DNA from 3 places in the Gulosibacter sp. genome. Region 2 is predicted to be linked to each of the others. Evidence: predicted binding sites of a transcription regulator. Region 2 holds the regulator's gene; each other region holds the start of a gene.

Region 1 (2,272 bases), on a different contig from region 2:
GCGCTGCCGCGCCAGTGGTGCTGGCGGCACGGACCGCAGCTTTGTGGTCTTCGGCTGCGGCGGTGTCGAGTTCGCGGTGTTCGCGAGCACGCTTATCGAGCAACTGCCCAATCGGGGCGGCGACCTCACTCGGCAAATACGCGTTCAGTATCGCCATGCCGTGTCCGTCGTGGTTGATGCTCACGTAGCGCTGCGCGCGGGCGCGCTCGTGGGCGGCTTCGAAGGCTTCGGCCGCGATGGTGCTCGCGGTGCGTTCGGCAAACCCGGCAGTCTGGCCTGGCGTGTGGGACTGGGCGTATTCCAGGACAGTCGAGCCATAGTCGGCGTAGTGGGTCTCGTCGAGTACGCGACTGTGCTTGAGCATCGCCAGGACGTGGCGCATGTCCACAAACCCCGCCTCAAGCGCGTCCACCCACGCGACGAAGTGGGTCACCAGCAGGTTCGCGTCATGCGCACGGTTGCGGAGCGACCGGTCGGAGTCGTGAGACGCAAAGGCGAACTCGCCAAGCACTGAAGTGAAGTGCCAGGAGAAGACCTGGTCATCGTTCCCCCGGATAAATCCGGGTGCGGCGATGGTGGCCTGGGCGCGGTCCCGCGCAATGTCGTACGCGGCGCTCAAAGCGCGCAGCATGCCAGCTTCGCCCGCGCCGCGAGCGGTGTAGGCGGCGCCAAACTCCGACAGTGCGGACTTCAGTTCGCTGTTGCGGAGCGAGTCGGTACTCGACTGCCTGCCGCGGTTGGCGCGGGGCTTGTCTTCACCGGAATTGGTGCGGTCATCGTTGGTGGCCATCTGGTGTCACCCCCTCGCGTTGGAGAACTCAGCGTCCGAACTTGTGTTCGACTTCTTATCTGAAAGTATAACGAACAATAATTCGACTAGTCAAGGATTATTCTTCGAAACGTTTATCGAATGAAACAGTGCTGTGCTCACCATGCAAGCGGCCTGATCACGGTAGCGCGAGCCTCCGACGTTGAGGCTCCATTACCGCAGCAGCGCAGAATGCAACACCATCCGTGACGATGTTTTACGTCAGTTGACGGCCACGTACTGCACGTGACGAAGATAAACGCCGTGTGTCACTCAATGAACAAGTTGAGTGCGCACGATCCTGCCCAATCCATAGTGTTGCGTTCACTTCGAACAAGTTTGAGCAATACGAAAGGCAACTATGTCGCGGGCACCCATTTACAACGCCTTCCTTCATCTGACTCCGAACCATCACAGTCACGGCTATTGGAGAACACCCGAAGGACAAGTGCAGTACGGGTACAAGGATCTTCGCCCCTATGTTGACGTGGTGAAAACGCTCGAACGCGGAAGGTTCGATTCGCTCTTCATCGCGGATGTGGTCGGCGTCTATGACCTCGATATCGGCGACGGTGGAAATACGATTCGCGCGGGTTCGCAGTTTCCTGGAAACGATCCAGCCTCGATTGTTTCGGCGCTTGCGCTCGTGACCGAACACCTCGGGATCGCAATTACCAGCAATATCATTCAAGAGCATCCATTCGAATTCGCTCGCAAGCTTTCGACACTCGACCACTATTCCGACGGCCGAGTCGCATGGAATATTGTGACGAGCTATCTCAGCAACGGATTCCGGAATTTCGGATATGACGACATCGTTGCGCACGACGAGCGATACTCCTGGGCGCAAGAGTATCTCGATGTCACCTACAAGCTGTGGGAGCACTCTTGGGAAGATGGCGCAGTTATTCGTGACCCGGAAAGCGGCGTGTACTTTGATCCCGAACGCATTCACCGAATCAATCACGAGGGCACACGCTACAAAGTCGAGGGACCGCATATTGTTGAGCCTTCGCCGCAGCGCACACCGGTGCTGTTCCAGGCAGGCAACTCTGAAGCCGGGCGGGCGTTCTCGACGCGCAATGCTGAAGTGACTTTCCTGCCTTCGCTCACACCGCAGGCTGCCGCCGTCGATGTCGCGAAAATTCGGGAGCAAACGGTCCAAGCAGGAAGGCCCGCGGGTGCGCTAAAAACCCTCGTGCAGCTATCCACAGTGATTGGCTCAACGGAAGAGGAAGCGAAACGGAAACAGCAGTACTTGCGCGACAACATCGATTACGGCGGTCTCGTCGGCTTCTACAGCGGAAACTCCGGGATTGACTTCACTTCCATCGACCCGGACACTCCCGTCTCGGTACTGGCCAACCAGGTGCAGGTAAATCAACACGTTCGGTCGATATTCAAATCGATCGCAGAAGCCGACTTTGGCGAGGGTCGCGACCTGACCTGGCGCGAATACCTCGC
Region 2 (2,272 bases):
ATGCGGTGAAGGTTAAGGTAATTGACCGCACCGCAGTCATCCTGGACATTTTTAGTCAGCATGCGAAGAGCCGTGAGGGTAAAGCCCAGGTGGAACTCGCGCAGCTTGAGTATCTCTTGCCGCGACTTCGTGGTTGGGGTGCTTCGATGTCTCGTCAGGCCGGTGGTCAGGTCGGCTCTGCCGGTGCAGGTATGGGATCCCGCGGTCCCGGTGAGACGAAGATCGAACTGGACCGGCGACGCATCCACACGCGTATGGCAAAGCTTCGGCGCGAAATCGCCGGGATGAAGACAGCTCGTGATACGAAACGTGCCCAGCGGGAGCGGAATCAGGTGCCAGCCGTTGCGATTGCGGGTTACACCAACGCCGGCAAGTCCTCACTGCTCAATAGGATTACTCGCGCGGGAGTCCTCGTTGAGAACCAGTTGTTTGCGACGCTGGACGCGACGGTGCGACGAACCGAGACCGCAGACGGTCGCCCATACACAATCGCGGACACTGTGGGATTCGTCCGGAACTTGCCCCACCAACTCGTGGAGGCGTTTCGTTCCACGCTTGAAGAGGTCGCCGAGGCAGATGTGCTTGTTCACGTTGTGGATGCCTCGCACCCCGACCCCGCGGGGCAGATCCAGACGGTTCGCGAGGTCATTGGGGAAATCGATTCCCGGCACATCCCTGAACTGATTGTGTTCAATAAGGCCGATCTGATCGATCGAGACACCGAGATAGCCCTTCGTGGTCTGGAACACGAATCAGTATTTGTCTCCGCCCGTACCGGTCAGGGCGTGGACGAGCTCCTCGAAACGATTGCCGAGATGCTTCCGGTCGCGGAAATTGAGGTGGAACTCATCGTGCCGTACGACCGTGGTGATCTGGTGTCCCTGCTGCACAATTCCGGTGGCGTGCTCGAAGAGTCGCATGAAGCTGACGGCACCCACTTGCGTGCTCGAGTGCACGCAGACCAGCTCGGTGCGATTGAACCGTTCCGCGTGGGTGGGGAAGGTGCGCCGGAACGCACTCGACCGACAGTCCGTTCGAAGCCACGCGTCAATGATGAACGACCCAGTACCCGAAAACTCGAGTTGCCGCGTCACGATCAAGCAAGCTAACGACTTGACGCGATCTTGAGTCAGATGAGTGAGGCCGCCCGGGAATCTTCCCGAGCGGCCTCACTCATCGCGCGCAGATTCCTTACGCGAAAGGATCTGGACTACACCGAACGCATTACCGCTACGACGCGGCCAAGGATCTGTGATTCGTCACCGAGGATGGGCTCATACGCGGAGTTTCGGGGGAGAAGCCAGGCGTGACCATCGCGCTGACGGAACACCTTCACAGTGGCCTCACCGTCGAGCATTGCGGCGACGATCTCGCCGTTCTGGGCAGTGTTCTGCTCTCGGACGACAACCCAATCGCCATCGCAAATCGCGGCGTCCACCATCGAATCTCCGGACACCTCGAGCATGAAGAGGTCCCCGAGGCCAACGAGCTGGCGAGGTAATGGCATTACGTCTTCTACCTGCTGCTGCGCGGTAATCGGTACGCCAGCAGCAATTCGCCCAACAAGCGGCACGAGCGCCGTCTCTGCCGGGGCCGTTTCTTCGGTCTCTTCTGCGACCTGCGGCATGTAGAGCAGTTCGATAGTGCGTGCCTGATTCGAGTTGCGGCGAAGATACCCGTGCTTCTCCAACTGGGCGAGTTGGTGTGAAACCGAGGATGAGCTGGCGAGGCCAACTGCGTCACCAATTTCACGAATCGTGGGGGCATAGCCGTGGCGGTTCAGGTGCTCGGCAATGAAGCCGATGACCTGCTCCTGCTTGGCGGAGAGGGGCTTGATTGTGGGTTTCATGGTGCGCTCCTCGGCTTCCTGGTGGGGAAGAACCATCGAATGTCGGTGGCTCGTGGTCTTGTCCTCTTGTGTCGCTTTTGACTCTAGTGGGGATACCTCGAAAATCAAACAGATATTCGAGCGTGTCGAGAAAAAAATTCGAAGAAAATCCTTGCGAAAACCATCGTTCGAAGATAAGTTTAGAACAGACATTCGGAACAGGGTTTCGATCACAACAATCGAACAACCTGCTCAAGTGTTTACCGAAGGGAGAAAGACCATGACTGCAATGTCGCTCCACGACACTTCTCGTAAGCGTGCCGGTCTGAAGCTGACTGTGCGCGGGCGCCGTGTGCTCGCAGCGTTGCTGTTGGCGCCGGTCGGCCTCGGTATAGGTATTGGTGTCGCCCAAATGCCAGCTGCCTTCGCTGGTGATGATGCCGT
Region 3 (2,272 bases), on a different contig from region 2:
GATAGAGGTAGTCGGCGCGAACCTCACCCGAACCAAAGTCCGCAACGAGCACGTCGAACTCGAGCCGACCCTGCGCGTCAATACGGTCGACGCTCACCATTTCGACACCCGGCGCAATTTGCTCGCGATTGTATTCCGAAACGATCGCATTGCCGCCAGCGTCCAGCACCATCGCATCAACTGCAGATTCCAGAGCGGTGGCCGCATGTGCCGGTTCCGCTTCGGAGAACACAGTTGGGATGACGAGGGTTCCGCCAAGACCAAATGTCACCAGACCGGCGACGAATGCTCTTCCGCGGGAACGCCCGCCCTTCCCCGTTCGTTCTTTCAATAACTGTCGCATTCCTGCGAATTCCTTTCGCTCACCGACAAGACCCGGCTCAGATGCTCACAAAGAAATGACGCCATCTGGCGTCAAAATGAACTTGCGTCATCATCTGTGCAGGGTGTGAACGGGAGGTTACAAACTGTCAGTCATTGCGCTGGTTTACTGAAGTTTGCGAGACAAAATGGCTTGGTGCTTCGCAATTGCAGCTACTGCGGCTCGCAACCAACGCAATTCGCCTCGTGAAACATCAGGTTGGGGTGGCTGCTCTTGGAGTCCTGCGGTATTGCGGCGATTTCAGGCCACCGCGTGTTCTTGATTGCAGCGGGAAATCTGATCCGCAGGGGCTCCTACGTGGTCAGCAGGATATTTGCAACGCATTTTGCCGTATGCCCGCTTCACCCACGGCGCAGATTCCACTATGTCGGAGGCTCAGCCTATTGTGGGGTCAAGCCCTTAGGGAGCTTCTAATTACACAGCGTTGGCACTCATGGCGAAGTAAAAATTCGAAAGAATTGTGTTGCGTTTTCGAACATTTGCTCTATATAATAGTCTCAAGAAACTCGTTGATAATTTCTACTAATCGACTTTGTGCTCCACGTCGAGGAGGTGAGACCTCTCATGACCACCACCGACAACCGCGCCGCTGAGCTTGCTCAGCATTTCCGCGACACTGTTCCAGCGCCAATTGAGCTGCGCACCCCGCTGCTGCATGCGAAGAAAGCTCGTTCGCGCAAGCAGTACGCCTCCGAAATTGCCCGATTGCGTGAAGCTCGCCTGGAAGACCGCGACCCCTCCGAGCCCGTAGGGGAACAGGCACCAGGCCGCCCCACTGCTCCACGCGCCAACCGTGGTCGCACGACTGCGGCCGACGGCATCGGTGTGGATGATGTGAAGTCCGCACTGTCAATGTTCGGCGAGGCCTATTGCGCTCGTGGAGCGAGCGAAGCGGCAATGATCCGCGCGCTCGCAACCGCCTACGAGGTCGCGATTCGGCGTGCACAGGCCGCACTTGCGGAGGGCTCGACGTCCGCGCGCAACAGCGAGGACGAGGTGTTTTCGTGGCACTTCACGTCCATCCTGGGCGAGTTTGCGGTGTCCACCAACGACTCTGACAAGTCCCTCCGCAATCGAGGCTACGACGCATTCGCGCTCGTCAATGACTTCCCCGAGTGGGTCGTCGCCCTCGAAAACGGTCGCATCGACATGCGACACGTGCGCGAATTGCTGAAGTTTGCTCGCACTCTCGAGTCTGAGTTCTTCGCCGAATACGGTTCAGTGGTGCTCGAGTTCGCGGCACAACACACGCCGGCAGAGACTGCCCGTTTTGCCGAAGAAGCGGCGAGCACCATTGCTGCCGAAGACACCGAGGATGCATTCGAGCGCGCCCGTGCGCAGCGTTACGTGTCGATTCAGCACGATGGGTACGGGATGGCACTGCTCAAGGCGTACCTCCCGAGCGAAATCGCGACTCCCATTGGCCAGCTCCTCGACAAGGGTGCCCGCGAACTCATCGACCTCGACAAGCAGGCTAAAGCCGAACACGCTCAAGCACGTCGTGCTGCCAAAGCGAGTGGCGCCGCGGAGCCCGCCGAATTCGAGCCAGACACTCGCTCGATTGGGCAACTGCGGGCGGATATTCTCGCGGAGACGCTGTTGTGCAGCACCCCTGGCAAGTCGCGCGTCAAAGCTCTCGTAAGCATCACTGTGCCAGCACTCACCCTGCTACGCGGCCGCAATAATGGCACCGCACCGGCCCTCATCGACGGCATGACGCCAATGAGCTTCGACGAAGCCCGACAGATTGCTGCGGAAGCGCCCTCGTTCCAGCGCGTACTCACCGATCCGGTCAGCGGACATGTCGTGAGTGTGGACACCTATGAGCCAAACCGAGCTCTCCGCCGTTTCCTTCAGGTTCGAGACCGTACGTGCCTCTTCCCTGGTTGC

Evidence for each region. The regulator LexA, encoded in region 2, represses DNA repair genes until DNA is damaged. The targets are predictions, from matches to a motif close to TCGAACANNTGTTCGA.
Region 1: a site for LexA is predicted at 826-841, ahead of ACTHXA_RS08815 (DUF222 domain-containing protein). Genes of this name have one in related genera too.
Region 3: a site for LexA is predicted at 854-869, ahead of ACTHXA_RS14390 (DUF222 domain-containing protein). Genes of this name have one in related genera too.

Annotation. Positions count from the first base shown of each region.
Region 1 covers NZ_JBQDBE010000011.1:38,550-40,821, reverse strand. Annotated here, with positions in the region: gene ACTHXA_RS08815 (DUF222 domain-containing protein) at 1-790, opposite strand, end outside; gene ACTHXA_RS08810 (LLM class flavin-dependent oxidoreductase) at 1,170-2,272, shown strand, end outside.
Region 2 covers NZ_JBQDBE010000014.1:68,025-70,296, forward strand. Annotated here, with positions in the region: gene hflX (GTPase HflX) at 1-1,109, shown strand, start outside; gene lexA (transcriptional repressor LexA) at 1,211-1,849, opposite strand; gene ACTHXA_RS10505 (LysM peptidoglycan-binding domain-containing protein) at 2,109-2,272, shown strand, end outside.
Region 3 covers NZ_JBQDBE010000030.1:15,901-18,172, forward strand. Annotated here, with positions in the region: gene ACTHXA_RS14385 (phosphodiester glycosidase family protein) at 1-343, opposite strand, end outside; gene ACTHXA_RS14390 (DUF222 domain-containing protein) at 947-2,272, shown strand, end outside.